Regions from separate parts of the Paradesulfitobacterium aromaticivorans genome, predicted to be linked through region 3. Evidence: riboswitches for the same ligand, from Rfam matches in the RefSeq annotation. Region 3 holds a riboswitch; each other region holds the start of a gene.
The links. Region 3 has a riboswitch for cyclic di-GMP ahead of ACYQ2N_RS05790 (ArsB/NhaD family transporter). Riboswitches for the same ligand answer to the same signal wherever they lie in the genome.
Positions count from the first base shown of each region.

Region 1: linked by a shared signal. The riboswitch ahead of ACYQ2N_RS14455 (HD-GYP domain-containing protein) and the one ahead of ACYQ2N_RS05790 (ArsB/NhaD family transporter) in region 3 are both predicted to bind cyclic di-GMP.
Region 2: linked by a shared signal. The riboswitch ahead of ACYQ2N_RS03465 (methyl-accepting chemotaxis protein) and the one ahead of ACYQ2N_RS05790 (ArsB/NhaD family transporter) in region 3 are both predicted to bind cyclic di-GMP.

Region 1 is NZ_BAAHYT010000010.1:1,782,570-1,792,516, forward strand. It holds gene ACYQ2N_RS14430 (tRNA (adenine(22)-N(1))-methyltransferase) at 147-974, shown strand; gene ACYQ2N_RS14435 (Nif3-like dinuclear metal center hexameric protein) at 974-1,951, shown strand; gene ACYQ2N_RS14440 (hypothetical protein) at 2,112-2,270, shown strand; RNA gene rnpB (RNase P RNA component class A) at 2,343-2,719, shown strand; gene ACYQ2N_RS14450 (helix-turn-helix domain-containing protein) at 2,846-3,172, opposite strand; cyclic di-GMP riboswitch class I at 3,417-3,501, shown strand; gene ACYQ2N_RS14455 (HD-GYP domain-containing protein) at 3,577-4,680, shown strand; gene ACYQ2N_RS14460 (HD-GYP domain-containing protein) at 4,719-5,795, shown strand; gene ACYQ2N_RS14465 (GAF domain-containing SpoIIE family protein phosphatase) at 5,797-7,008, shown strand; gene ACYQ2N_RS14470 (flagellar assembly protein A) at 7,033-8,850, shown strand; gene ACYQ2N_RS14475 (STAS domain-containing protein) at 8,856-9,188, shown strand; gene ACYQ2N_RS14480 (ATP-binding protein) at 9,222-9,734, shown strand; gene ACYQ2N_RS14485 (EamA family transporter) at 9,914-9,947, shown strand, end outside.
Region 2 is NZ_BAAHYT010000008.1:239,744-249,690, reverse strand. It holds gene ACYQ2N_RS03500 (dihydropteroate synthase) at 51-908, shown strand; gene ACYQ2N_RS03495 (DUF1638 domain-containing protein) at 1,037-1,801, shown strand; gene ACYQ2N_RS03490 (ASKHA domain-containing protein) at 1,764-3,602, shown strand; partial or broken gene ACYQ2N_RS03485 (sodium:solute symporter family protein) at 3,622-4,863, shown strand; gene ACYQ2N_RS03480 (sulfite exporter TauE/SafE family protein) at 5,408-6,211, shown strand; gene ACYQ2N_RS03475 (DUF6951 family protein) at 6,314-6,628, shown strand; gene ACYQ2N_RS03470 (carbonic anhydrase) at 6,708-7,250, shown strand; cyclic di-GMP riboswitch class I at 7,424-7,508, shown strand; gene ACYQ2N_RS03465 (methyl-accepting chemotaxis protein) at 7,614-9,614, shown strand; gene ACYQ2N_RS03460 (sulfite exporter TauE/SafE family protein) at 9,773-9,947, shown strand, end outside.
Region 3 is NZ_BAAHYT010000010.1:95,640-105,586, forward strand. It holds gene tsaA (tRNA (N6-threonylcarbamoyladenosine(37)-N6)-methyltransferase TrmO) at 212-841, shown strand; gene ACYQ2N_RS05780 (DoxX family protein) at 1,002-1,514, opposite strand; gene ACYQ2N_RS05785 (manganese catalase family protein) at 1,532-2,332, opposite strand; cyclic di-GMP riboswitch class I at 2,545-2,638, shown strand; gene ACYQ2N_RS05790 (ArsB/NhaD family transporter) at 2,795-4,069, shown strand; gene amrS (AmmeMemoRadiSam system radical SAM enzyme) at 4,066-5,004, opposite strand; gene amrA (AmmeMemoRadiSam system protein A) at 5,088-6,347, opposite strand; gene ACYQ2N_RS05805 (PadR family transcriptional regulator) at 6,561-6,890, shown strand; gene ACYQ2N_RS05810 (MFS transporter) at 6,978-8,159, shown strand; gene ACYQ2N_RS05815 (Uma2 family endonuclease) at 8,275-8,874, shown strand; gene ACYQ2N_RS05820 (sigma-54-dependent Fis family transcriptional regulator) at 8,878-9,947, opposite strand, start outside.

The sequences.
Region 1 (9,947 bases), 1.7 Mb from region 3:
CAAGTGCGTTACTGCCACCGGCAGTAACGGGCGCAAGCCAAGTTTTCTTTACTTTGCCTGCGGATTGAATAATTTAGATTCTGACGAAACTGTCTATCTGTAGAAGTGCCGAGTTGCGTGCCGGTGCTTTGATATGAGGTGAGAATTTGCATACTGTATCCGAGTTAGGACCGCGTTTACAAACGATTACAAACTTTGTGCCCCCGGGAGCAAGGCTGGGGGATATCGGGACAGACCATGCTTACCTGCCGCTGGCTCTGGTCGCAGACGGGAAGATCACCGGTGCTGTTGCCATTGATGTTCACAAAGGACCTTATCAGTCTGCACTAAAGGCGGTGAACAGCGCCGGCTTCGCGGACAGGATTGATGTCCGCTTTGGGGACGGACTGGAACCACTTGTGCCCGGGGAAGTGGATACCGTGGTCTTAGCCGGGATGGGCGGGGTTACAATCCTGGAAATACTGAATAATAAGCCGGAGGTCTTGCATGAGGTGAGTACGCTCATTCTGCAGCCTCAGGGTGCAGAGGGCAGAGTGCGGGAAGATTTAAGCAGCAGGGGTTGGCTCTTAAAGGATGAGGTCTTAGTAGAAGAAACAGACCGTGTGTACACGGTGATTTTATACTCGCACCAAGAAGGATTTACGGCTGCGGAACTGGAAGAAAAGGTTCGGTGGTGGCAGGATAAAGTATTACAAAGCTTGGCTTCAGCTTCTAATTCCAATTCTAATTCTAATTCCGATGGAGATGCTGTTAAAGTCTCTGCAGTTACCCGCTCGTTCGTATGGGAGTACGGTCCCCTTATTCTTTCCCGGCGCGGAAACCTGCTTACAAGACTATTAGCGGAAAACTACCAAGAACTAACGCGTCAGTTGGAAGAGATACGCAAGGGAAAGTCTGAAAAAATAGGCAGGCTTGTGCAGGACAAGACACTGCAACTAAAAGTACTTGAGGTTTTACGTTGGGAGGCAAGATAATGGCAGTGACAGTCGGTTCAATCGCTCAGACCATTGAAAAGGTTGCCCCAAAGTATTGGGCTGAAGAATGGGATAATGTGGGCTTATTAGTAGGAAATATGGCTGACAGTGTGGCAAGGGTCTTACTTGCAGTGGATGGAACCCCGGAAGTTGTGGCTGAGGCAAGTGAACGTGATGCAGAGATGATTGTTGCTCATCATCCGCTCATGTTTCGCCCCCTGAAAAACCTGCGCGCAGATAATCCCCAAGCCGAAGTGCCGTTAAAGCTTCTTAAGCACGGTATTTCATATTACGCCGCACACACCAATTTAGATCAGTCCCGTTTCTCGTCCAGTTGGCTTTTGGGCCAGAGCCTGGGATTAAGAGAGATGGATTACCTGGCTGTGACCAGATATGAAACACTTGATCTAAGCCCTCTTCAGAACCGCGGCCAAGCTAGGGGGTACGGCATCATTGGCTATTTGCCGCAGGCTGAAAGCTTGGGTAGTGTCTGGCAGCGTCTGACCGCACTTCTAAGAGACGAACCTTGGGCCGAAATTCAGTACAGGGTTAATAATGATTACGTGTCCGAACAAAGACCTGTACATGAGCGGAATATTACAGATGACATGGTTACTGATGCTAATAGTGGTAAGACTGCTAAACTTTGTCTGGGTGGAATCCGCCTGGCCGGCGACTTAGCCAAACCTGTGCGCAAAGTGGCGATTGTTAATGGCAGTGGCGGCAGTTTTGTCCAGAAAGCGCTTTTTCAAGGTGCTGACCTTTTTATTGCAGGGGATATTGATCATCATGCCGCACTAGATGCTCTCCAAGGAGGTATGACGGTGGCAGATATTGGACATTTTATTAGTGAAAGACCAATGCTTTATAACTTGGCCCACTACTTACGTTCTGCCAAAGCCCTCCAAGGAGTGGAGTTTATTATCAGTGCGGCGGATAAATCTCCTTGGATAGTGCAAACGAGTGAAAAACAATAGAACCATTGTCATGTTCAATACTTGACAATTTTACTCGGATAATCTATCATGTGTACTAAAGGAAGAATATTTATAAATTAATAAAAATATAGACAAGATAGTTATTAATAAAGATAGTTATTTTGCTAGTTTAATCTGAATCACAAAGGAGGGTAAAAACATGAGTCGTACGGAAATGTTGCGGCGCGAGCGAGAAAGAGTTTTGGCTAACCTCGCTTCCGATTACGAAAATCGGACTAAGTGGCTAATAGCTCTTATGGATATTGACGATGAAATGGAAGAACTCGAAGATAGCGCCCATCATACAAACAGAGCGTAAGCCCAAACTCTGGATCTGCAACCAGCAAAATTTATTTGACCAAATTCATTTTTTGCAGTACTATTATGTGGCGAAGTTGACGAGATGATCGCGGAGGCAAGGACCGAAAGGTCGTCTCTGAGGAAAGTCCGAGCTTCATAGGGCAAGGTGCTGGGTAACGCCCAGTGGGGGTGACTCCAAGGAAAGTGCAACAGAGATATACCGCCCAGCACTCAGGCGACTGAGTGCTGGGTAAGGCTGGAAAGGCGAGGTAAGAGCTCACCGGCAGCCAGGTGACTGGCTGGCCCTGTAAACCCCACCTGAAGCAAGACCGAATAGGGGAGCTATGAAGCGGCCCGCTTCGTTCCCGGGTAAGGTCGCATGAGGCCGTTGGCAACAGCGGCCCCAGATAGATGATCATCGCCTCTCACATGAGAGGAACAGAACTCGGCTTAACGGAGACTTCGCCATGCTCATGGGAAACTGAGGTGCTAAAGCATCCGGTTTCCCTTCAGTTTTTTATCCGGTAGTGCCTGTAAGATTAATGGGAAAAGCCTTCGGCGTGATGCCGAAGGCTTTTCCCCTACTCTCTTTTCTTAGCTTTCTAAAGATCGAAAGTAGGCTTGAGCTACTTCCCTGATAAATTTGACTTGTTTTGATTTCTTATCGGACAAAACAGCCAGCAACTGATAAAGTTCCCGTTCTTTTGCGTCGTATGAAGTTAGCAATGCTGCCGGCTCTACGGTGAGGCTCACAGCGATTTTCGCCAGGAGTTCCAAAGAAGGTGCTTTGCTGCCCCTTTCGATATATCCTATGTACGCTCCGCTGACACCGATCATTTCGGCCAGCTTTTCCTGCGTAAACCCCTTTAACTTACGAAAATATCTTATGTTATACCCTACGAGTTTTCGTATATCATGCAACCCTGTCACCTCCATCTCCTATTGTAGCTGGAGGTGCAATAAGTGTTTATAAACTATTAGTCTATAAAATAAACAAAATTATACACTGTTAGAATCTAACCATCAAGTTGATTAGGTGGTACAATTTGACTAAGATTATATATAAATTTACCTACACTTACATAAAGCTATATATTTAGACACCATGCCACATCAGTGTGGCACTAAGAGAGAATGAAAATTCGTTCAGAATAGCTAGTAACTACTGCGACAAAGGCAAACCCGACGAAAGCCGGGGGCGCAAAGCCACAGGTCTTCCACTTCAAGGTGATGACGGCTGGGTTACCGAACAGGGAGTAGTTGGTTAGAGTTGCCATACCTCCTGGGTATGGCGCTTTTGTTTTAAAAAAGGGGTGAATGGTGCCTTGAAACTGCAGATCGTTCCGATTCAGGTTGATACTGTTGTAGCAGATAAGCCCTCACCGTTCGATTTGTTTGATCAGGGGGGCTATTTACTTTTGGAGAAAGGGGAAGCAGTTACCGCACAAGTTTTCGAGCTTGCCTGTAAAAGAGAGATCTATGTAGTCAGCTATGAGTGGACCGAATTAGCGGGGCGTGAACAGTCGGTTGATTTCAAGGACGATCAGTTTCAGAAAGCCCCCCTTAAGCATATACGCTACAATTCTCATTTTATCCGGATTGATTATCTTAAACAGGCGCTGCCGATTTTGGCAAGTTCCCTGCAAGAATTGGAGAAGTGTCACGGATTTCCCGGCTTCTCCTGGCTGGATAACCATGACCGGTATACCTATATTCATTCTGTGAATGTGGCTGTGCTGGCGACGATCATCGGTATCCATATGGGGTATGAGGCTGAGGAACTGTCCTATTTGGCAAGTGGCGCTGTGTTGCACGATTGGGGAAAATTACTGGTTCCCCGGGAGATTTTGCACAAACCGTCCGCTTTGTCGCCGGAGGAATTTCAAGTGATCAAGAGCCATCCTGTCCGCGGGGAACAGGTCTTGCGGGATGCGGGCTGGCCGGACGAGGTTTTGCGGGTGATCCTGGAGCACCATGAGCGGTGGGGAGGACAAGGCTACCCGGACGGTTTGCGCGAGATGGAGATTCATCCGAATGCTCAAATCGTTGCGGTGGCGGATGTTTTTGATGCCCTGACGGAAGACCGTCCGTACAAAGTCAGGTTGGCTCCTTACCATGCCTTGGAGATGATCTTGAACGGATCCGGTTCAAGCTATGCCCCGGGAGTGGTGCGGGCTTTGCGCAGTTGTGTCCTCCTCTACCCGGAACATTCCACCGTGACTTTGAACAGCGGAGAAACGGGTGTCGTGATTGCGCTTGCCTCCGATTTACCCACCCGTCCGGTGGTGCGCATCATTGCGGATCAGCAGGGAAGGCCCGTACGGGGAGAAAACATTATTGACTTAAGGAAAAATCGCACTTTAACCGTAAATAGCATTACCTTTGACCGCAACTCAGGTTCACGACCGGAATTTAACCCATCGGCTTGATGAGAGACTTTCAGGCAGGAATCCCCAGGGGGAGGGTGATGAGTATGCGGGCTATGCCCATTGACAAGGTGCGGGTCGGTATGCAAGTGAGCAGGGCGATTTACGGAGCCAATGGCGAGACCTTGCTGGCTGCCGGAATTACTTTGACTCCCCGCTATATTCAGAGGCTCCAAGAGCTGGGAGTGCTCGCTCTTTATATTCATGACAAAGAGGTGGGCGATCTTGAGATCAACGATGTCGTCTCGGAGAAGACCCGGTTGCAAGCCCTGAAAATAACGAAGGAGACTATGGATAATCTCAAGCTGAGCCCGGCGCTGGAGCTGTCTAGGGTAAAGTCAGTGGTTGACGATATTATCGAAGAACTACTGAGCAACAAGGATGTCATCGTTAATTTGGTGGATATCCGCGCGATGAACGATTACACGTTTGGGCACAGTGTGAATGTGGCTATTCTTTCTCTGATTACCGGGATTGCCATGGGTTATGAGCGGGAGAAACTCTACAAACTAGGGGTTGGGGCTCTGTTCCATGATATTGGGAATACTTTGCTGCCGGAAAATGTCTTGAATCAGAACAGGCCTTTGACTGATGAAGAAGAAAACCTGTATCAACAGCATACCGTTCTGGGATTCGAGGTTTTGCGCAAGTTGGAAAACTTCAGTTTGTCTGTTGCCCATGTGGCTTTACAACACCATGAACGTTACGACGGTACCGGCTATCCCAGGCAACTGCAAAAGGAGGCAATCAATGAATTTGCTAGGATTGTTGCGGTAACCGACCTTTATGATAAGTTAACCAGTGGGTGGGGTTGGCAGCCTCGCTGTTTGCCCTTTCAGGCTCTTGAATTAATTATGGCCAACCGGGAAAAGTTCTTTCACCCTGACGTGGTTGAAAATTTCATGAACACGGTTGCTGTTTTTCCCATTGGAACCTTAATCATGCTCAATACGCAAGAAAAAGGAGTCGTCGTGCAGACCTATAAAGAATACCCAACGCGGCCCCGGGTCAGAGTGCTGGCCGATTCTGGAGGAAAAAGAATTGTTCCCCCCTATGAGTTGGATTTGGCTTTGAATCCGAACTGCTGTATTGTCCGGATCCTGGATGAGGGAAACTGAGATGACTAGGACAGAGGAGACGGAAATTCTTTACCAGGTCTGTTCTCTCCTCCTGCAAGCGCAAGCAGACGAGCAGGCTTTTACAGAAATCACTTGCCGCCTGTGCTCGGGTCTGGGAGCTTCCTGCTGTAGTCTGTGGCTGGCTCGCTCCGGCGGGGGGCGCAGCCAGGAGCGCTTGGCGATTTATCAAGCCGTTAAATTGCCGTCGGAACTTGTTAATTTGGATTTTGCAGTGGCCAAGCAGGCCATCGAGCAGGGGCAATCTCTCGTCTGGCAAAAACTTCGGGTCGGAGAAAACCAGGAGTTGCTCCTTATCGCCAGCCCCTTGGTCAGACAAGCTCAGGTCGTAGGAGCTGTTTGCTTGTGGTTTGCTCCGGATACCCACGCTGGGAACGTCACGCTGATGCTGGTACATCAAATTAGCCGCGATCTGGCGCAGGGGATTTACAATTATACTTATCATTCCGGTGTCAACGGTAGGAGTCTGAGCAAAGAATTAGAAATGGCAGCGCATATCCAAACAGGTTTGTTGCCGGAAAAAATACCGGATATCAAAGGGATTTCCCTGGCCATGCGCTCGTTGATGGCCCATGAGGTAGGCGGTGATTACCTGGACTTATTTCAAACACCGAATAAGCTGTTGGGGATTGCCGTGGGAGATGTCATGGGGAAAGGCATTCCTGCTGCCTTATGGATGGCTATGACCAGGGTGGCCCTCCGTACTGCGGCCCGGACTTTTTCTCAGCCTGATGCCGTGCTTGAGGAAGTGAATAGGGGTCTTTATCCGGATCTAGCCGGCCAAAGCATTTTTGTGACGCTGCAGTACGCTCTGTATGAGCCTGTCAAAAAGGTTCTGTTTTTGGCCAATGCTGGTCATCTCCCGCCACTGATATATCATGGACGGACCGGGCAATTTGAATTGCTTAAAGTAAAAGGGATTTATATAGGGGGTCTGGAAAACTACAAATTCAAATTGGCAGGCGTACAGTTGAAAGAAAGCGATATTGTTTTGTTTTACAGTGATGGCGTCACGGAAGCCGCCAATGCGGAAGGACAGCAATTCGGCCTGCGCAAGGTGGTTGACGTTTTAGAAAAAAACGCTCTCTTCAGCGCAGCGGAAATTGCCGACAAATTAATTATTCACCTTGGCCAACACATAGGTGATACCAGGCAACGAGATGACATTAGCTTTTTGTTGTTTAAGCTTGAATAACGAGATGGGGAGGTGTGAAATCCGATGGTTGGCATAGGAGTCGGGCAACAAGCGGATCTGCCGGATCAGGACGGCTGGGTTACAATCAAGAACGGTCAAGTTATCGTGTGCAATCCCCGGGGGTGTGGCAAGTTTCCTACGCTTACTCCGGACAAGAATGTGCAGGTTTTCCTTAACGGAGAAAAAATAGTTCGGACTGCTTTCGTCCACGAAGGTGACAGTATCAAATTACAACCCCTTAATACGGAACCTTTTCTGAATTTAGAGGTTAAATTAAGCTCAGACAAATTGAAAGCTTTTTTGCAAATACATAAAAAACCCGGGAAGCGCTATGTGGTTGAAGATATGCCGCCGACAGGGGAAGCAACAGTTAAAGCCAGTATTGCTCAAGTCATCTGGCCGCAGCTTACTTTTGAACAGGTGCGGGATCTCCTGCACCAAAATCAGGTTGTTTACGGAATTAACGAGGAAGCAATCCGGCAAGCGCTTGAGCTGGAAGACGAGAACATGAGTATCGAGGTAGCAGCTGGTCAGGCACCAATACCACCCCAGGATGCCGGGATTGTTTATACCTTTCAAAATAGCGGGCGCTTCCAGGGAACGATTGAACCTTACGGCCAGGGCAATCCTTTGTCTGTTGCCGTAGGGACGGTTTTAGCGGTCAAAAGCCTTCCCGTGGATGGGAAGGCGGGTATGGACGTGACAGGAAAAATTATACCACCCCGCCCTCCGCGAGACGAACCGATCCTTAGCAAGAGCGGGGTCAGTCTCATCCAAAACGGAGCGGTTGCGGTGGCTGCAGTTTCCGGCAAACCAGTCCTGGAAGGATCGGTCCGTAAGTATTTGTCCGTCCAGCCTGTGCACATCATCAACGGAGACGTGGATAGGAAGACCGGGAATATCAAGTTCAAAGGCAACATCGTTGTGACGGGCAGTGTTTTGGACGGATTTGGTGTGGAAGCCGGAGGGAGCATCGAAGTATGGGGCGATGTCCTTCACGCTTCTCTTTATGCCAATAACGAGATCATTATTCATAACAAGGCTATCACGGCCCGAATCCAGGCCGGCGGCTTATCGTCCCAGTACAGGCGAATATATGGGGTGCTTAAGCATTTGGCAGACCGCCTGAAGCAACTGCTCAGTTCCATGGAAGTTCTGAAACGCCAACCGTCTTTTAACACCGCGGATCTGAAGCTGAATGGCGAAGGACGCTTGGTTCAGCTTTTAATGGATTTCAAGTATAAGGATGTACCAAAGCTTGTCAATGATTTTCTGGCCGTGTTGGCTGAAACGGAAAATTGGCCGCAACAAGAACTGGTTGAGTTAGGGCGGGATCTAAACGAAAAACTGTGTAATTTAGGTCCGCTTCGCATAAAAAAGCAGGCTGAAATGGAGTTGCTAAGCCAAGAGGTGCAACAGACCCTGGAGACTCTGATGTGGCTGATCAGCAATACAGCCGATGTGCAGGTGGGCTATGTGCAAAACAGTGTGGTGCGGGCGAGCGGAAACATCATTGTGAAAGGACAGGGCAGCATTGTTTCGGAGCTGGACGCCGCAGGTCAAATTCTAATCAGCGGTGGCAAGGTAAGAGGCGGCCGCCTGACTGCCCGGGAAAAAATCCAGGTTCAGGAACTGGGTTCCCCCAATGATGCACAGGTAATTATCCGGATGCTCGACAATTGTTGCTTGGAAGCCAATATTGTCCATCCGGTTGTAACCATTGAACACGGTGCGGATCACCTGGTTATTGCGGAGAACTGCCGCCGTTTGCGAGCCAGCGTAGGCAAGGACGGGGACTTAAGGCTGGAGAGAGAGTATCCGGGTACCAGAAAGGAGTTGTAAGCAGAATGTTGTTGCAAATACGGACGGAGATCTCTGAGCAGCGGGCTGTGCTTTTTCTGGAAGGGGTATTGGATATTTCTACGGTCGATTTCCTTCTGACAGGCGTAAGCGGGCTGGCAGGGGTGAAGGAAGTTGACCTGGATTTAGCCGGGGTGACTTTCATAGATTCAACCGGCATCGGCGGGATTAGCAAAGCCGTGACCGAACTCCGAGAACGCCAGGTCTATGTTAAAATCATAAATATCTCGGCTGATTTGTTTGAGATTTTTGATATCTTGGGGCTGCCGGAGATCTTTGGTGCTGAAATTTTCGAAAAAAATCGAGCCGGGAATTCATGAGACTGGATGCGCGTGACAGCAGGAGGCAGGGCCATGGGGGAGAGGGAAAAGGTTTTTCAGATGTGCAGAGATGTTTTGCATTCCGTCAGTGCCGGGAAGTTTGAGTTACTTGCTGACTGGGAGACCGGTTTGTTAAGATCGGCTGGCACACTCCAGGCCGAGTTGGAGATCAAGCGTCCGGCCGATGTGGACGCTGCCCGGGGGCTGATCAGGAATATTTTAGGAGCCGGAGGATGGGATCGCCAACGGATTTTACATATCATGCTGGCTGTGTCAGAGGGAGTTACCAATGTGCTTAAGCATGCTCACAGCGGAAAGATGGAAATTCGGGAGACAGGAAACGGGATGCGGGTGATCGTAGCAGACCAAGGGCCCGGTCTGAACTTGCTTATGCTTCCCCACATGATTGTTCGTCAGGGATATTCCACCAAGAGTTCTTTAGGCTATGGTTTCAATATTATGTACAGAGTATCCGACAAAATCCACCTTGCTTCATCGGAGCAGGGTACCTTTCTGGCCTTGGACTTTCTGAACCGTGCTCTCTGAGAGGAACAGAACTCGGCTTAACGGAGACTTCGCCATGCTCATGGGAAACTGAGATGCCTCGGCATCCGGTTTCCCTTCAGTTTTTTTGGGGGGGGCTTGTAAGTCAAGAGCTAATTGGTTAAAATTAACATGAAGATCCATCTTGGATTATCTTATATCATTAGAAAAAGGAGTCTATGATGACGATTGATTTAAGAAGTTTGGGCATTCCTT
Region 2 (9,947 bases), on a different contig from region 3:
CCAGGGCAGAAAAGAAAGACGTACAGGCAAGTTCGGAGGAGGGGAAAACATTGTATCATACTGAAATAAGCAGCAAGAGTAAGGTGGTCACTATCGGCCGCGACCTGCCGGCGGTCATCATAGGGGAGCGTATTAACCCCACAGGCAAGAAAAAATTCGGGCAGGCTCTGTTGGCCCGGGATTTTGAGGCAGTAAGGCGGGAAGCTGTTGCTCAAGTGGAACAAGGAGCGGACGTTTTGGACGTTAACGTAGGGGTTGCGGGTGTTGACGAAGTTGCCCTCTTGCCCGAAGTTGTGAAAATCGTGGCCGCAACCGTAGATGTTCCGCTTTGTATTGACTCAGCCAATCCTCAGGCTCTGGCTGCTGCCTTAAAGGTTTATGAGGGCAAAGCCCTGGTTAACTCGGTCACCGGGGAGGAAAAGTCAATTGACAGCGTTTTGCCTGTCGTTAAAGAATATGGAGCGGCAGTAGTAGGTCTCTTGATGGATGACGAGGGGATTTCCAATGATCCGGAAAAAAGACTGGCTATCGCCAGCAAGATTGTGGAACGGGCTGAGAAAGCGGGAATTGAACGCTCGGACATTGTGATTGATTGCCTGACCATGACTGTGAGTTCAGACCACAATGCAGCGGTGCTTACCTTGAAGACGATTGAGCGGGTTGTGGAAGAACTGGGCACAAACATTATTCTCGGCATCAGCAACGTCTCGTTTGGACTGCCAGACCGGCACAGCATTACCAAGACCATGCTTGCCATGGCTTTAAGAGCAGGTTTGACCTGTGTGATCATGGATCCTACAGCTGAGGGAATGCGCCGGACAATGAAGAGCGCAGACTTGCTTCTAGGGCGGGATGAATGGGCAATGAACTATCTCGCGGAGTACCGTCAGTATTCGGAGCAGGCCTAAGAGTTATGGAATAATTATTTTCATACCAGATAAATGAGGCCGTAAGATTAGATTCGAAGCCACAGCGAGCGCGAACTTTCACTCCTGCTACGGGAATAACTGATTGACCAGGAGAAGGGGGCGGTGAGATGGCAGATTATAGAGTGATAGCCTGTGAAGTATTTGAGAAGGAGATTCTGAACGGTCTTCATCTTCCCCCGAAAAAATGTATTTTCCTGGCGCAAGGTCTCCACCGTACCCCCGATTTGTTAAAGATAGAGCTGCAAAAGCAAATCGACTTTCTGGATGAGCAAGGCGGAGTAGATTGCATTTATCTCGGTTATGGCTTGTGCGGCAATGGTGTTGCCGGTGTGTGCTCCCGTATGAGCAAATTGGCCATTCCGGACAGTGAGGACTGTATACCGGTTTTGCATGGTCTCAGTTGTGCTGGGGGTCGGCAGACAGTCGACCGGACGATGAGTTATTATCTGAGTGCCGGCTGGATTGCTTATGGCAGCGACGGCTGGAAAGAATACCGGCGCTGCCTCGATATCTTTGATGAGGAAACCTCTTATTGGTGTGTCAAAGAGATGATTAAACACTACCGGAAATTCACCTTGATTGATACCGGAATGCCCAGTCATGCTGAGGATCAAGCTTATACCCGGCGGATCAGCGAGTTTTTCAGCATGGAATACGGGGAAGTAAAGGGTTCTTTGGATTGGCTGGAGAGCCTGTTCCACGGGGAAACCGCTTATAATGTCATGGTTGAACCGGGTACGCCGCTGGAAGTAAAAATGTTCACCGTTGGAAATTCTGCTGCAAGAGATCGAGAGTTGCCTGAAGCAGCCGAAACAAGGGGTGGAGGATTAGAAGATGAAGGAGTATACAGTAAAATTTATTCCACAAAATAAGGAAGTGACGGTGCTTGCAGGCACGACGGTCATGCAGGCAGGAGAATCAGTAGGGATTACCATGGAAGCTCCTTGTGGGGGACACGGGACGTGTGGCAAGTGCTTGGTACGCTGTTACGGTCTGAACGCAGAGCCAACGGCGGCTGAAAAAGAAAAAATCAAGCCTGAACTCCTGGCCGAAGGGTGGAGGTTAGCCTGCCGGACCATAATCAATCAGGATATGGTGGTGGAAGTGCCGGATCAGGCTGGGGGCCGCCTCATTAAAGGCATGCTTGCGGGGACCAAAATTGACTGGAAAACAGAACCGACGCTGATTAAAGAACATTTATCAATAGATAAGCCTTCCCTTGTTGACCAACGTGCGGACTGGGAACGGGTGCAAGATCGGCTGCCCGTTTTCCAAACAAAGGTTGATTTGTCCTTGCTGAAACAGCTGCCCGGACTGCTACGTCAAACTCCTGATCTTACTGCCGTAACCTTCCAAGGCGAACTCATGGCTTTGGAACCAGGGGATACGACAGAGTACGCTTTTGGGTGTGCGGTTGATATCGGCACCACGACCGTGGTGTGCAGTCTCCACGATTTACGGACAGGGCGTCAGCTGGCGATAGCCACGGCATTTAACCCTCAGAGGGCATACGGAGCGGATGTTTTGGCACGCATTGACTTTTCACTCGTGGACGCCAATTTAGAGAACCTGCAATCCCTTATAGTGGAACAGATCAATTCTTTAATCGAAGAAGTCAGTGTGCAAGCTGATATTGACCGGGAAAAGATTTATGTACTGAGTGTGGTGGGGAATACCACCATGCAGCACCTGTTCCTTGGGCTTAGCCCTAGACACATTGCTGTGCCACCGTTTGTGGGAGTTCTTTACGCCGGGCTGACTTTTCCTGTCGCCGATGTAGGCGTAAGGATTAATCCTAATGGTAAAGTAACTCTGCTTCCCCACGTCGCCGGTTACGTGGGCGCGGATATCGTGGCTGGGGTCTTAGCTACCTGTTTGTACCGGGAGGAGGGTCCCAGTCTCCTGATTGACGTTGGCACGAACGCGGAAATAGTGTTAGCGGCCCAAGGTTCATTATATGCTTGCTCCGCTGCGGCAGGGCCGGCTTTTGAAGGAGCAAACATCAGCTACGGCATGCGGGCGGGCACTGGAGCCATCGACCGGGTCTGGCTCGATGAAGGAGAAATTCATTACAGTGTCATCGGGCATACTGTTGCCACAGGCCTGTGCGGTTCCGGACTCATAGACGTTATGGCCGAGTTATTAAAGGTAGGACTTATTGACAGCACAGGCCGGTTGTTAATCCGGGAAGAAGCTGAAGAGGTTGCGGGGTCCGCTTTGGCCAGCCGGTTACGGGAAGAAGCAGATGGGAATCATTTTGTCGTGGCTGAAGAGGGAGGTGAGCCGAAAGTAAGTCTTACTCAGGGAGATATTCGGCAGGTACAGCTAGCGAAGGCCGCAATTTTAGCAGGAATCCGGATTCTGACCAAGGAAATGGGTATCGGGATGGAAGATATTCAAAGGATTTATCTGGCAGGCTCCTTTGGCAATGTTCTTAATAAGGTTAATGCCCGGGTGGTAGGATTGATTCCCCCTGTTGTGCCTGTGGAAAAAGTTCAGTATGCCGGGAATTCCGCTCATGTAGGAGCCCAACTTAATCTGTTGCGTTTTGACACGGAGCATTTGGCGCGGGAAATAGTCGGAAAAATCAAATATATAGAACTCTCTGACCGGATGGATTTTACGGAAGAATTCACGGAGGCAATGTTCTTTAATCCGGAAAGTCAGGAATGAAAAAGGAGGATTAATTTGAATGAATGCCTATGGTTATTGGATGTTAGGCATAGCCTTCCTTTACACCATGATTTTAATTGGTGCCGGGGTTGTTGCCAAAAAGAGAGCCAAACAAAGTGACGGGTATTTTGTTGGTGGGCGGCAGTTTAACCGCTGGACAGTGTCGTTTATGATCACCGGTTTATTTGCAGGCTCAACTTATATTTCCATTTTGGAACTCACCTATATCAAGGGGATCTCTGCTGCCTGGTACGGGGTCGCTGAACTTTCTCATATTTTAATTATTGCTTTGGTTCTTATCGGTTCTTTTCGCGAGAAACTGCTAGTTACAATCTCCGGCTTAATTGGAGATAAATTCGGCCGCGCTGCTTTGGGAATTGCCGGTTTCATTACAGCGGTGACTTTCCCGATGTGGTCGGTGGCCACAGCGCTGGCCTTTGCTTCAGCTCTCCATGTTCTGACAGGGCTTTCCCTGATGACCTCGGTTATTATGACAGCGTTACTCCTTTTGGTTTACTTGCAAGCAGGAGGAATGTGGTCTATTGCCTTTACCCAAACCGCTAATTTGGTTGCTTTCTTTGCCATGTTCATCGTGGCGGCGATTGCCATTTTCATTAATCCTGGACTAGATGGGATTGTCCGTTTGGCCGCAACCAAACCGGCCATGTTTGACCCCGGTAATGTGGGTTTGCAAGTGATTATGGCATGGTTCGGCACTTTTTGGGTTAATGTCCTGGTAGCACAAGCTGCCTTCCAAATGGCTTTGTCTTGTAAGACTCCCGAGGAGGGTCGTAAAGGTCTGTATATTGCTGCTGGATTTAATGTAATCTTTATTGTCATGGCAGTGTTGGTTGGCTTAGCTACCGCTGCCGTAACGCCCGGCATCAGCCGCGGTCTGATGGCAGTTCCGACTTACCTGATGCAAACTTTGCCCCCACCCCTGGTTGGCATCTTTACTTTGGGCATCTGGGCCGCTGCTCTTGGCTGGGGCGCTCCTTGCCAGTTCTCAGGCGCAACCAGTTTGGGCAGGGACGTGGGCAAGGCTTTGTTCCCGCAAATTAGCCCTGAGACTCAGGTGAAGTGGACAAAAATTTCTCTGGTTATCCTAACAGGACTTATGGTGGTTTACGGTTTCCTCCGCTCGGAAAATGCGGCCTGGTGGAACGTCTTTGCCTGGACTGCCCGTAATGGTGCCACCTTTGCCCCGGTGCTGGCAGCGCTGCTGTGGCCGGTGGCTACCCGGTTCGGGGTGGTTTCAGCCATGATCCTTGGCTTTGGCGGCGGATTGGTATGGAACGCACTGGGCAACTGGTCGGCGGATAAGTTCTATCTCAATGTGCATCCGGTTTGGGTAGGTATGATCTTTAATATTCTGGGTCTTGTTGTAATAAGTTTGTTGGGCCGAGTCGGGCAAATCAAGTTCAGCACCGATGTTTCCGACGGCAAGCGCAAGGCAGGGTTTATGTCGGCGGTCGTAGCAGTCGTTATTCTTCTAATGATCGGGTTAAATTTCCAATGGCTCTTTGCCAAGGGCTTGCTGGGTATGTTTCTCTTTTTAGTACTATTGTCCGCTTGGGTAGTCTTAATTAACTTTGTAAGCTTAGTGGAAAATGGGGAGGGTGTAGAAGGTAAGGTTAGCATTGCCGGTACGAGCACGTAAGACTTCAAAATTAAAACTATAATTCGCTTAAATTACAGTAAATGTATGGATCACATGGGAACGAGCTTCTGTCGCTAAGGCAGAGGCCGTTCCCGTAATTCATGGAGAGCAAATAAATTTTAAGAGACAATTGGGGGTAATTAGGGTGACAACTTACTTCTTGTTGGTACTTCTGGTGTTAGGTATGACCGGGGGCTTTTTCTCCGGCTTGCTGGGGTTAGGCGGTGCAATTCTGATGGTACCTTTACTTCTCTACGTCCCGCCGTTATTGCACCTACCCACCCTGGATATGAAAACCGTGGCAGCAATAAGTACTTTACAAGTCTTCGCCAGTGCTGCTTCCGGTGCTATGGCTCATCGTAAAAGGGGAGCTTTTAGTATACCTGTCTTGCTTGTCATGGGGATCCCTGCCGCTCTGGCCGGTTTCGTGGGAGCGTTCTTTTCCCAGTATGTCAATGCCCGTTTCTTGTTAACCATTTTTGCCGGAATATCTACGCTTGCTACTTTACTAATGTTCTTACCCAAAAAAGATAAAAAGAAAGTAGAGAGTCCCTCAGGGTCAGAAAGTGCTGATCAAATTCAGTTTAACCGCTTCTTGGCCGCTTTTTTGGCTGCGATAATAGGCTTCATTGGGGGGATGATCGGGGCACCGGGAGCTTTTATTTTTGTGCCGGTTAGCGTTTATATCCTAAATATTCCACTTCGGATTACCATCGGTTCTACTTTAGGTATTGTTTTACTCACTTCTTTTTCCAGCATGCTGGGAAAGATTTTAAGCGGGCAGATGTATTGGGCCTTAGGGGCTGCTCTCGTTTTGGGGTCGGTGCCAGCGGCCCAGCTGGGATCCAGAATCTCGCACCGGGCTCCGCTCCGGGTGCTGCACTGGATTATGACAGGAATCATTGCTTTTTCGTCTCTGAAAATTTGGCTGAATATCCTTAACTACTAATTGAGAAAGGATTTAGCTAAAAGGTGGGAACGGAGCTGATGCCAAAGCCAGCCCGGAAATTGTACCGGACATTAGAATCTGAAGCTGAGGAGGATGTTTTTTATGGCCAGGGGAATGATTAACGGCGGGATTTGCGGCCACAAAATTGAGGTAGAAGCAGACTGTCAGGATGGACAAAACGTAAAACTGAAAATAAGCAGTGACTGTCCAAACTATCAAAAAATCGCCGCAGAACTGCAGGAAGTGGATGCGTTTAAGGAACTCTTTCAACCTTTGCATCTGGGGCAAGTCTACCAGGCTTTTGCTAAGTACAGCCCACATCCTAGCTGTCCCGGGCTTTCCGGCATACTTAAAACCGTGGAAGTTGCCGCCGGACTGGCTTTAGCACAAACCGCCGGAATAGAAGTGACAAACTAATTTCGGTAAATAACAGAAAAAGCCAAGGACGCAATTTGGGTACTGGTTTGAGTGTGATTTTAGGGGGGAGTTAAAAGACATGAACCGTCTCAGCCCTGTTTCATCCCGAGAGGATATTTTTCCCGAGTACCAAGATACTCCTATCGGTCGCCTATTAGAGTACCATAATCTGAAGCAGCCTTTTGAAAGCTATGCCAAAGCCGAGCTTTTGATCGGCATGTGCATGGACAACCGCAAACACCTGCACATTCCGGATAATTTTGCCTATATCCTCCGCTCAGGGGGAGGAAATTTACGCTACAGTGAATTTAAGGTTTCCTATGCCATTGCCATCGGCGGGGTTAAGGCTATTGCTTTAATAGCGCACAACAACTGTGGGATGGTCAACTTGTTCGAGAAAAAAGAAAGGTATATTCAAGGGCTGGTGGACCAAGCGGGTTGGAACAGGGAGTGGGCTGAACAACATTTTATGCATTTCGCGCCTATGTTTGAAATCGGCAACGAATTGGATTTTGTTCTAAGCGAAGCGAAACGGCTTAGGATGAGATACCAAAAAACTCTCATTGCTCCCCTTTATTATCGTGTTGAGGACAATCGCCTCTACTTGGTTAAAGAAGAATAAAGCAAAAAAAGAAATATTTGAACTACAAATGCTATGCTTAAGGCTCAAAAAAATATGTCGAAAATTACCTTAATTTGGTTTGGAGAATGTTGAACTTTGATATAGTATTAAGATGTTATTACAAGCCATTTGGCAAGATGGTAAGGAATGAGGCCGAAGTAACTGCAAATAGCTGGGATAAAAGGCAAACTCTGCGAAAGCAGAGGACGCAAAGCTATGGGTCTTCCACCGCCAAGTGATGATCGCCAGGCTGCCGACAGTGTGATCAATTCGCCATGCCCGTTGTCGAGGTATGGCGAATTCGTGCTTCCGGGCGATTTGACATAATAGGTTGAGAGATTATTTTAGGAGGGGATCAGACTAATGAAATCCATCCGGATCAAAATCATGCTGTTGTCCGTTGTAATTGTAACCATCGCTCTTTTATCCCTGGGAGTCATTATTTATTTTCAGACCAAATCGACGATGGTTACAGCAACAGAAACAACGACCCAGGAAATTGTTAAAGCCCGAGGGGCAGAAGTCGGACGATGGCTGGCGGCCAAAGAGGGTGAAGTGGCCGTCCTGTCCTCGGCAGAGAACCTGGAAATAGGGGACTGGGCGAAGGCTAAAGCTTATGCTGACTCCCTCAACGGGAAGCTCGACAAAGAGTTTGAATTTGGTTGGTACGCTGACTTAGACGGTGATTTCTATACCACAAAGGGGAAGACAGGGAATATTCGGAACAGATATGACTACACAGCCATCAGAGATCAAGGCAAGGACGTGTTTATCAGCAATCCGATGCCGTCTGCAGTTACCGGTAAACCTGTAGTAGTGATTCCCCATGCCATCAAAGATAAAAGCGGGGAGTTGACCGGGGTTTTTGCCGGAGTGATTGACTTGGGAACTGTTACCCAGATTGCCAACCAGATTAAGATCGGGCAAACCGGCTTCGGGTGGATTGTGGACGGCACAGGGCTGGTCATTGCCCACCCCGATGAAAAAATTAACATGAAGCTTAATCTTTTAAAAGCATCCGAGGCCGGATTTAAGGGTGTGGATGAACTAGGGAAGCAAATGACTGCAGGTCAGCAAGGTATGGGGAGAATTACTACTCCCGACGGCATGGAAATGTATATGATTTTTACTCCTATTCCTGGTTCGCCTAACTGGAGCCTGGGAGTTACAATTCCTACGGCGGAGATGCTCAAAGATGCCGACTCTGTACTTAGAACGACCGTTCTCAGCCTGGGGGTTATTTTGGTGCTGAGCCTTATTTTGTCTTTATGGTTTGCCGCGTCGTTGGCCAGGCCCATAACTGAGGTGGCTGGGCATTTGGATAGATTGGCCCAGGGAGATTTTACAGTGCAGGTTCCGGAGAAGATCAGACGGAGAAAAGACGAGGTTGGTACGCTGGCAAAGGCTATGGCCGCCATGCAAGAGTCGGTTGTCACCATGACTAGGCGGATATTTGGCGCTTCCGAGAGTGTTAATGGTCAGAGTCAACAGTTAGCCGAGATCGCCAATGGTGTGAAGCAAGGTACGGAGCAAATTGCGGCAACAGTACAAGAGATGGCGGCAGGAGCTGAGGAACAGGCCGGAACGTCGGCTGAAATCGCCAATTCAACGGAAAACCTCAATCATCTTTTCGTCCTAGCGAGCCAGAATGGAGAAGAGCTGAAAAACTCCTCGAATCTGGTGTTAGAGACAGCTAATAATGGCAATGTGCAAATGGAAAACTCCGTGTCCCAAATGGAAGTGATCAACGAGATTATGAGAGATTCGGTTGGAAAAGTGCAGGGGCTAGACCAAAAGGCCCAGAAAATATCTAAACTTGTGCAAGTTATTAATGATATTGCCGATCAGACCAACCTTCTGGCTTTGAATGCGGCAATTGAGGCGGCCAGGGCGGGAGAAGCAGGCCGAGGATTTGCGGTGGTTGCCGAGGAAGTGAGAAAATTAGCTGAGCAGACCAGGAATTCTGCCACAGAAATAACTGGTATTGTGGAAGGGGTACAGTACGAAAGTAAAAATGTGAGTGAATCATTGGAGAAGGGTTATTCCCAAGTTGAAGAGGGTATGAACCAAATCCAGATTACCGGACAGGCTTTACAAGACATCAATTCTGAGGTGGCTCAAATGGTGGGCCGGATTCAAAGCCTGTCAGACAACCTGCAAGAGATTGCTGCGAGTAGCAAGGCTATCAGCAGTGCGATTCAGGGAGTTGCTTCCATAGCGGAGGAGACTTCAGCCGGGATTGAAGAGACGGCATCTGCGGTTCAGGAACAGGACAGTGCCATGGAGAGAGTGGCCCAGAATGCCGAGTCCTTGTCACACTTAGCTCAGGAGTTGAAAGAGACTGTTGGTGCCTTTAAGTTTTAGGCTGAAGATATTACCATAGACCTAGGGGTTGTCTCAACTGCAAAATCTGCTTGGGACAGCTCCTGCTTTTTCTGGAAACTCGCCTAGGAGTCAAGTGCAAAAGTTCTATAAGTAATAAGGCACCAGATTTGCGTGAACAAGGAGGTTCTAAGCAGAAAATGGATTATTTCCTACTAGTTGTGATTGTTTTGGTGGCGACTACACTTCAGGTTGGCACAGGATTTGGCTTTTCCATCATGGCGACACCGTTTCTACTCCTGTTGTATGAGGGTCATGATGCCATTCAAATCAATGTCATTCTTGCAGTTGTCATCTCCTTGGTCATGGTTTTCA
Region 3 (9,947 bases):
ACCTACTATTTAGGCTCGATTTGAGTCTTTCCGTATTTACAAATGAAAATGGTGTTAAAATACTCCAATATCGCGCGATTTCCTAAAGCCCAAACCTCTTGCGTAAAACCCTAAATACAATTATCCTTAGAAGAAAACAACTGGAACCTAAACGTGATAAGGTTTCGGTATTCGACCAATATAGATGTTAAAATTCTGAGGGAGGTTTACCATGGAGATCAAGTTAGAGCCTATCGGGACGATTTACACTCCGTACTTTAATGAAAACACGCCACATCAGCCTGTTCCAGATGCACCCGGTGAATTCTGGATTGAAGTTAATTCTGACTATGCGGATGGGTTAAAGGATTTGGAGAAATACCGCTATATCTACATTCTTTTTTATTTTGACAAAGCTGAGGGAAATGTGAAAATGACTGTCTCCCCCCCGTGGGCTTCAGGTGCAGAGGTCGGGCTTTTTGCCAGCCGCTCTCCTAACCGTCCTAATCCTATTGGCTTAAGTATTGTAGAAATCAAAGAGATAAGCGGAAATGAAATAAGCATCAGCGGGATTGATGTCTATAACGGAACCCCTCTTTTGGACATCAAACCCTATATCCATAGTATTGATGCCAAGACTGATGCCAATAACGGCTGGCTGGACGAGCTTGAAGACAAAGGACACCTTCTGGCTCACATGCTCGGACGTCCGCACGAACACGAGGAGAGTCACTCACATGCTCAGGAACATGGACATCATGAGCAAGATGGGCGTGAACACCCTCACGAGCATAAGCATCATGCACATTATCAACACGGGCACCACGTATCTAGAAACCATGTTCATAAGCAAGAAGATTAGTAATTTTTACGGTCACAAATACACGGGGCTATCCAAAAGAGTTATTACTTTTGGACAGCCCCAATACTTATGCGTTAAATCAATTACTATCTAAATCAAGCTACTCACATCTAGCTGCTCTAATCAAGCTACTGCATCTAGCTACTCTTATCCAGCCAGCTTACCCTTCGCCACGACCAAGTCGCCATCGCTTCCAACGCGGCAAGAACACGCGGTCAACTCCCCAGAAATAAGCCGCGGCCCCTGCCCATAATAAAACTGCCTGCCAGAAGAGCAGGATGGGGTTGGTGCTGATAGCTCCCGACAAAAGGTAACTCATATTCATAATAATCCCCGCTAAGAGCGCAATCGTAGTAAGGAAACCCAAAATAAGCGCAGCCCCGACCAGTAGTTCACCCCATGCTACCATATACCCAAATAGGGTTGCATTTGGCATCGCTACGTTCTGGATAAACCAGCCATACCACGGCTGCACATCCGGGTGCTGGCCGCCGGTCTTAGCTAAGGCTCCTTTGAGGAAACCGGCTACTGCCCCTCCTGCTTTTGGTCCCACCCAAGCAGCCGAACCAGGACCAAACACTTTGCCAAAGCCGGCGGTTAACCATTCCCAGCCGACATAGACCCGGATAACCGTCCAGAGAACTTGAGCCCAACTTGATTCTCTCCAAGCCATTTTTTAACTCCCCTTTCTTAGTGGGTTTGTTGTGGAGGCTGATTATAATTAGGATTGTTGCGGGTTTTGTCATTATAACCAGGAGCAACTTCCCTGTTACCGATAGGATTCGGGTCTTTACCGTATTGGGCCGGACCACCATACTTCTGATTAGGATCCGTTTCATACGAAATTTCATTTCCCAGATTCCATGGTCCGCGGCTATCCCCCTGACCGGTGGACATATTCATGTATTTCTTGGAGAAGTCCGAATCCCTGAAATCCTTATTTACCCCTATGCCTTTGAGGGTTTCAATGGCCTGCATGAAGGAGAAATTATGTGATTCCTCGCGGCTAAGAAGGAAACGGATCATATCCTTAACACCGGCGTCATCTGTCTGCTGCAGTAGACGCTCGTAAATTAACTTGGCTCTTAACTCAGCCCCGGCATTGGAAGACAGATCGGTGTAAATATCACCGTTGGAATTAATGTAATTAGCGGTCCAGGGCGCTCCTCCTGAATTGATTAATAAAGGTCCCCCGCCCAAGAGGGCTGAATGGCTGGCAGGGAAATCCTGTGGGGGTGTATCCACCGGCCCGATCAACATTGCCAGGGATTCCCCGACCATCTCGAGGTGACTTAACTCCTCCGCCGCAATGTCCTGGAGCAAGTCCCGGATTTTCGGGTCATTACAGCCAAGGCTCTGGGAAAAATATTGCATCGCTGCTTTTAATTCCCCATTACCGCCGCCGAACTGCTCCAAAAGCAAGACCGCAAACCTGGGATCCGGCTTGTCGACATGTACCGTATATTCCATATCCTTAATATGCTTGAACAAGATTAAAACCTCCTCGCGCGAATTCTTCCTGTTTAGTATCATGTAAAATAAATATTTTTATGCAAAAAAGCTTACTATCTAAGCTAATGCAAGACAATCAAAATATCTTAACAACAATTTGTACATAGCAATAATATGCAGACACTTGACTTGACTAAACTGAACAGTCAGTATAAAATGCCTTTTGTAGGTGCCAACTTAATAATGTTTTCATTGTGTTGGGGCAAACTTCGCGAAAGTGGAGGACGCTAAAGTCATGGGTCTAAAGCTTAATATGATTTAAGCTATGATTGCCAGACTACAAGGACTTGGAACTTCTCAGGGGAGAGTAGTTCGTTTTGAGCTGCTCTCTTTTTTGTTGTCCTAATGAAAATGACGCCCTTTTAATAATTATCTCCCTTTCAACTCACACTAGGAAAGATGGTCTAATTTTTCTTAAATCGACCAGGAGGTGCATAAAAAGTGATAACAATCTTAACCGGAATCGTGTTCTTGGCAACTTATGCTTTGATCGTAACCGAAAAAATCCCGCGGGCCGTTGCGGCCGCAGCGGGAGCTTCTGTGCTGGTTCTTTTTGGAGTGCTTTCACAGGAAACAGCGATTCACCACATTGATTGGAACACCTTGGGCCTGCTTACAGGTATGATGATTATCGTGGATCTCACCAAACGCTCGGGCGTTTTCGGATTTCTGGCTATCTGGGTAGCGAAGAAGGTTAAAGCGGACCCAGTGAAGCTCATGCTTGCCCTTTCCCTGCTGACCGCAGTTTTATCAGCCTTTTTGGACAATGTTACGACGGTGCTGCTGGTTGTTCCTGTAACCTTAGCGATTGCCGATACCCTTAAACTTAACCCAATCCCCTTACTGCTTACTCAAATTATGGCGAGCAATATCGGCGGTACGGCGACCTTAATTGGAGATCCTCCGAATATCATGATTGCTGGCCCAGCAGGCCTATCTTTTGGAGATTTTATTATTAACTTAGCACCCCCTGCCATCATCATACTTTTCGTTACACTTTATCTGTTTTATCTAATTTACCGTAAACAGTTACACACTACCGAAGAAGCCAAAGCGAATTTAATGCAGCAAAACGAATGGGAAGAAATTAAGGATTGGAAACTCCTGAAAAAGAGCCTTTTCGTCTTAGCCCTAACTATTCTGGGTTTTGCCCTGCACTCCATCATCCATGTTGAAACAGCAGCAATTGCTTTAAGTGGAGCTATGCTCCTGATGATTCTGGCCCATGAAGAACCTGAAGAGGTGTTCTTAGCGATCGAATGGCCCACAATCTTCTTCTTTGCCGGGCTGTTCGTACTCGTAGGCGGTTTGGTTGAAGTTGGAATTCTGGACCGTTTGGCCCAGATAAGCCTTGATCTGACAGGCGGGGATCTTATGACCATGGCCTTGTTGATACTCTGGCTGTCGGCGATTTTCTCCTCCTTTGTGGACAACATTCCGTTTGTGGCAACGATGATTCCGTTAATTCAGAAAGTTGCAGCCATGGGCGGTCTCAGTCCGGAAGCGGTAGAACCCCTGTGGTGGGCCCTCGCCTTGGGAGCTTGCCTGGGCGGAAATGGCACTATAGTCGGTGCTTCAGCTAACGTTATCGTAGCCGGAATTGCGGAGAAAAACGGTTACCGCATTTCTTATATGCAGTATTTGAAGAATGGTTTTCCGTTAATGATTCTTTCGATCATAATCTCGACGGGGTATATACTCCTGCGCTATTATTAAAGCCCCACTCCAAATATAACCTGTCCGCATTCCGGACACTTGCCATCGTGAAGAAAGTTTTCTACGTTATATGCGCGCACGATAACTCCTCGACCGCACTGCGGACAAAAAGTGGTGCTTCCCCCTGTGACATTGCCCAAATATACATATGGAAGGTATTCACGCCCGATTTGCCATAGTCTTTCCAAACTTTTAACTTCCGTAGGGGGAACACTCAAGCGATATGCGGGAAAATAGCGGCTCAAATGCCAAGGTACCGGGGATCCGAGATCCCTTAGCCATCGGGCAAGCTCCCGGATCTCCTCCGGCTCATCATTACCTCCTGGGATTACGAGAGTAGTGACTTCAACGTGCACTCTCCCGACAAGCCTCTCCACCGTGCTTAAAACCCAAGAAAGCTTACCCCCGCAATATTTCACGTAAAACTCTTCATTAAAAGCTTTAATGTCAATGTTTACCGCGTCCACCCAAGGAATAAGTTCTTCCAGGAAGCGTCCTTCGATCATCCCATTGCTGACTAAGACCACTTTTCCACCACATTTTTTCACAAGTGGCGCGGTATCCCGGATCATCTCAAACCATACCGAAGGCTCGGAATAAGTAAAACATAAACCCAAAGAATCCTTAGCCATGTGTGCAAGTTCTGTAGGGGTAACTTTCCTCCCAACTTCGCGTGTCTGTGAAATCTCATAATTTTGGCAAAAACTACAGCTCAAATTACAGCCATAACCCCCCACGGAAAAGATCATGCTCCCAGGAAAAAAATGATAGAGCGGTTTTTTCTCAATTGGATCCAGATGCCAAGCGGCTACTTCCCCGTATGTATGTGAAACAATTTCCCCTTCCCGGTTTCCCCGGGTATGGCAGCGCCCGCTTTGGCCAGGCTTGAGTTGGCAGTGCTGGGGGCACAAAAGACATGTCGCCGTTTTCTCCATCACCATCGCTTTTAGCTCCCTATTCTCTCACTTATCACTTATCACTTTGCAAACATCACTTTTAAGTTCTGACTCCTGACTCCTCACTCGTAATGCCTTTCCACCTCAAAGCGCCACATCTCTACCGGCTCGCCCGGGGCTAACCCAGCCTTTTGTTTGGCTATTCCTATCTGCTCCTCGACTGTGTTAACCCCTTCCAGATGCGGCAGGAGCAGGCCGCTGCGCCCGCGCGCCTTGACTACCACACCATAACGCCAAGGATCGAGCTCTTCTGTCTCTCTCACCCTTTCCAGTTCCCCGAGTACATCTACGGAAAACGTGATCTCCTGCAACTCCCCTTTTTCCACCGGCCAAAAACGCGGATCTTCCGTCCCCGCTGCACATGCGTTATGTTTAATTTCTAAGGCCAGGTTGTCCTGCCAACCCTGAGTTGTACCGATACACCCCCGCAGTTCCCCATTTTTCTTAAGGGTAACAAAACAGCCGCGGCGCACCTTAAACTCCGTTTCCGGCGGTAGTTCAAGGTCTTTTACATTTCTTCCTTCAAGATAATGGATAAGGCAGCTCCTCGCCCACTTGGCCAGCATCGACGAGCGGTAAAGTTCAGCCACCAAATACCCGACCCCGAACGGTCCCTCATAGGAAAGAACTTTCACTGCTCCCTCCTGGGCTGCCAGGGCAAAGCGTAAACTGCGAAAACCGCATTCTCCCGCTCTTTCCGCTAATTCGGGAGAGATAGCCTTCACTTGGGCGGCATCCCGGCGCAAAGCCGTGACGATGGCCCGGTCAAATTCCGGCCCGGCCGGATCAAACCCGTAAGGTCCATCCTCCCGCAGACGGTGAGAGAGATCTCCGCTTGCCACTAAAGCACAGGCTTTCGGATAGGCGCGCAAGATATTCCCCACTTTGATGCCAAAATCCTCTGCCTGCTCAAGGGGCATCCCCAGCACCACCACCGGTCCCCTCCAGCCGGCTTCGTGGAGAAAATACAGCGGCACCAAAGCACCGTGATCAAGTCTGCCGACACTTGGACGCACACCGGGCAAGACAGCAATTTTCTTAATTAACTCGGGTTCGTTCGGGAAAGATAATTCCAGTGCCGGAATCCCGAACGGCAGAAAATCCCCCACCAGAGAATCAGGGTTCAGAAAGGTAAAACCCTGCTCCAGCAGTTGAGCATGGGGGGAAACAATGACCACGCATTCGGCCCCGCTCGTTAAGATAATTTGAGCAAGATCACGGTAAGCGGCCAATGTCCTGGCACAGATTTGTTCCTGACCGCGCCCGATCTCCGGTAACAGAATCGGCGGGTGCGGCACAAACGCTGAATACACTAAGCTCATGCCCGTTCACCTCTTTCGAAACCTAAGTGTGCGCAAAAAAGCCTAAACAAAGCAAAATCCTTTCTTACCAACCTACAATCTCCGCTATCGATTCAAACAGCCGCAAAATGCCCTTGACGTTTATACTCTCCCGTACTACTGTATTTAACATCATACTGTTTATTGCAGCATGGTGCCAGGTTACCTTACTTACATTTAAAGGGAGGGTCTAGCTTGATCCAGAAACAGGCTCGGCACACGGCAGCCTTTCTGCTCCTGTTTTTAGCTGAAGCTCCTGCTTACGGCCACCAACTCCTGGGGAAGATGCAAACCGAACTTCCTTACTTTCTCGGCGATAGCTCCGGGGTCTACCGCAGTCTGCAGGAAATTGAAGAAAAGGGCTGGGCGCAGACACGTTGGGATACCGAGGGCTCAGGCCAGCCGCGCAAATGGTATTACCTCACGGCTGAGGGCATTGCCGCACTTGCAGATTGTGCCGAAGATATTACGAAAAGGCAGGCCAACCTTGAATTCTTTCTTAAGAGATTTCAGGAATCCCTTTGAAATAGCCTGGCATACCCATGCGAGTGAGTAATCCCTACCGACTGGACGCACTATTTGATACGATTAATACGAAAGGAAGTCCTTAAAATGCTCCAATCTAATAATAAAATTCAATTTTCAACCATCGGGGTGCTCTCCATTGCCCACCTCTTGAATGACCTTTACAGCAACTACTGGCCTGCCTTCCTCTTGGTGGCCACAGGGCTTTCCGCAACCCGGGCGGCCCTCCTTGTTTCAGCTTTCACCATCAGCTCTTCTTTTATCCAGCCCTTTTTCGGGTATTACTTAGACAGGCAGGGTAAACGCTGGCTCGTCCACGTCGGTACTCTCTGGATGGCTGTCATGCTCAGCCTGACCGGACTTGTGCAAAGCTACTCTGTTTTGGTTATCCTGGCTACTCTGGCAGGATTGGGCACTGCCGCTTTTCACCCTCAGGCCTCAACGATGGTCACCGTGGTTAGTGGCAACCGTAAAGCGGTTTTACTTTCAGGTTTCATCGCCTTTGGCAACGTCGGCTTCGCCTTAAGCCCTCTTTTGCTCACCCCCCTCTTTGAGAAATTTGGTCTGCAGGCGAGTATTTATACGGTTATTCCCGGAATCTTAGTCGCTATTCTCCTGCTCTTGTATGCCCCCCACAACGATGTCCTGGGGAATGCGAACGCCCCTAACTTTGGCAATGCCTTGCGCTCCCTGCGTTCCGCCGCCAGGGAACTGGTCGCAATCACGGGGGTGATCGCCCTCCGCGCTCTTGCTTATACCGGAATGCTCGCTATTCTTCCGCTCTACTTTAAATCGGAAAACATCTCTTCGATTGCCGGTAGTCAACTCCTCTTTATCATGCTCTTTGTCGGCGCTATCGGCGGCGTTCTCGGCGGCTTTATCTCGGATATGTACGGGCGCAAACCGCTCATTGTTGGCTCCCTTCTGCTAGCAACTCCATTCTTCTTTGCTTTTCTCTACACCCAAGGCATCTGGAGCACCATCTTCCTGGCTCTTGGCGGCGCTTCCCTCATGTCGAGCTTTTCTGTGACTGTTGTCGCTGCCCAGGAAGCCATTCCTAACAACAAATCCCTGGCTGCCGGTCTCACCATGGGCTTAGCAGGGGGTATCGGCTCCCTCTTTGTAATCCTGATCGGCCGGATCGGAGATATCTACGGCCTCACGACCGCCATTACTGTCTTATTCATCCTTCCTGTAATCGCTGCCTTGGTGGGGCTAATGATGAAAAGCCGTCCTGCTGCCCGCACCCAACGGGTGGCCGCACGGTAAGGTAAAGAAACAGGTTCAGCCTTAGCAGTCCGTGTCCGTATCTTGAAATATACATCCCTTCATGCTATCATAATAACAAATAATGGATTTGTATAGTCTCCAGGGGGTGATTCATTTGGGAAAACCTTTTGCACAATCTGGCCGGATCTATACTTACGAAGATTACTTACAATGGCCGGAAGATGAACGTTGGGAAATCATTGACGGTGTCGCTTTTGATATGACGCCCGCCCCAATGAGCAACCATCAAAGGGTATCTGGTGAACTATTTGTTTCATTCAACCAATATCTCAAAAATAAACCTTGTGAGGTTTTTGCTGCGCCCTTTGATGTCCGCCTGCCGCGAGCAGCAGAAAGTGACAAAAAAGCCACCACCGTGGTCCAGCCGGATCTCACTGTCATCTGTGACAAAAGCAAAATTGACCGGCGCGGCTGTCTCGGGAGCCCCGACCTTGTCGTTGAGATTTCCTCACCCTCAACTTTCCACAAGGACATTAAGACTAAGTTCAAACGCTATGAAGAAGCTCGGGTAAAAGAATACTGGATTGTTCACGCCGAAGGAAAAACAATTGTTGTCTATCGCTTGCAAGATAATGGAAATTATGCACAACCCGAGATTTTTGGGGTTGAGGATGAACTCCCTGTAGGGATTTTCCCTGACTTAGTTATTTCGCTTAAAGATTTATTTAGCGTTGTGGACGATGATCTGATCTGATTATCACAGCAAACGGAACTCCTCCAACTTCCGGTAGAGGGTACTCCGGGCAATTCCCAATTCCATGGCAGCTCGTTTTCGGTTGCCGCCGTGCTTCTGCAAAGTATGGATAATCGCATTTATTTCCGCCTCTTTGATGGATGTCCCTGCAACAGGCGGTTCATTCCTGCCCGTCCCGGCCATACCGGCCGGCAGATGTTCCAGTTTAATAATTGTCCCCGTCAGCAGGTTTAAAGCGCGTTCAATCGTATTTTGCAACTCGCGCACATTCCCCGGCCATGCATAGCTTTTCAACGCTTCCAAAGCCGGCTGATCAATGCTAACCTCGGCCTTTCCCAGAGATTTTCCCAGCCTCCCGGCAAAATATAGCGCTAAAATAGCGATATCGCTTTTCCGTTCCCGCAGAGGCGGCAAACTCAAATTAATAACATTTAAGCGATAGAACAAATCTACCCGGAAATTCCCTTTTTCTGCTTCATCCTTTAAGTTTCGATTAGTAGCGGTTATAATGCGCACATCCACAGGAATAACCTCTTGACCACCCAGTCTGGTAATCTTCTTTTCCTCGATAACACGCAGTAAATGAGCCTGCAATTCTAAAGGCATTTCTCCGATTTCATCGAGAAAAAGAGTACCTCCGTCAGCCAATTCAAATTTTCCCGGGTTTCCGCCCCTGCGTGCTCCCGTAAAGGCACCTTCAACATAGCCAAACAATTCACTGCCTATCAATTCGCGGGGAATGGCCGCGCAGTTAAGAGCAACAAAAGGAAAGCGCGCCCGGTAACTTTCGTTATGAATGGCTTGGGCGAACACCTCTTTTCCGGTGCCACTCTCCCCTGTTAACAAAATATGGCTAGAGGAAAGCGCAACTTTTCTGGCTGTGTTAATCACTTTCGTGATACTCGGATGAGAACCCACTATATCCTTAAAAGTTAATTGCGCCTTAGCGCCGCCAATCTGTTTAACCAGCCTGTTGACCCGTCCGGTTTCCGAAAAAGCGAGTACGATCCCTCTTTGTCCGCCTTTTAAAGCCCGTAAAGTCCGTATCGTTAAAGTACATTTAACCCAGGTTT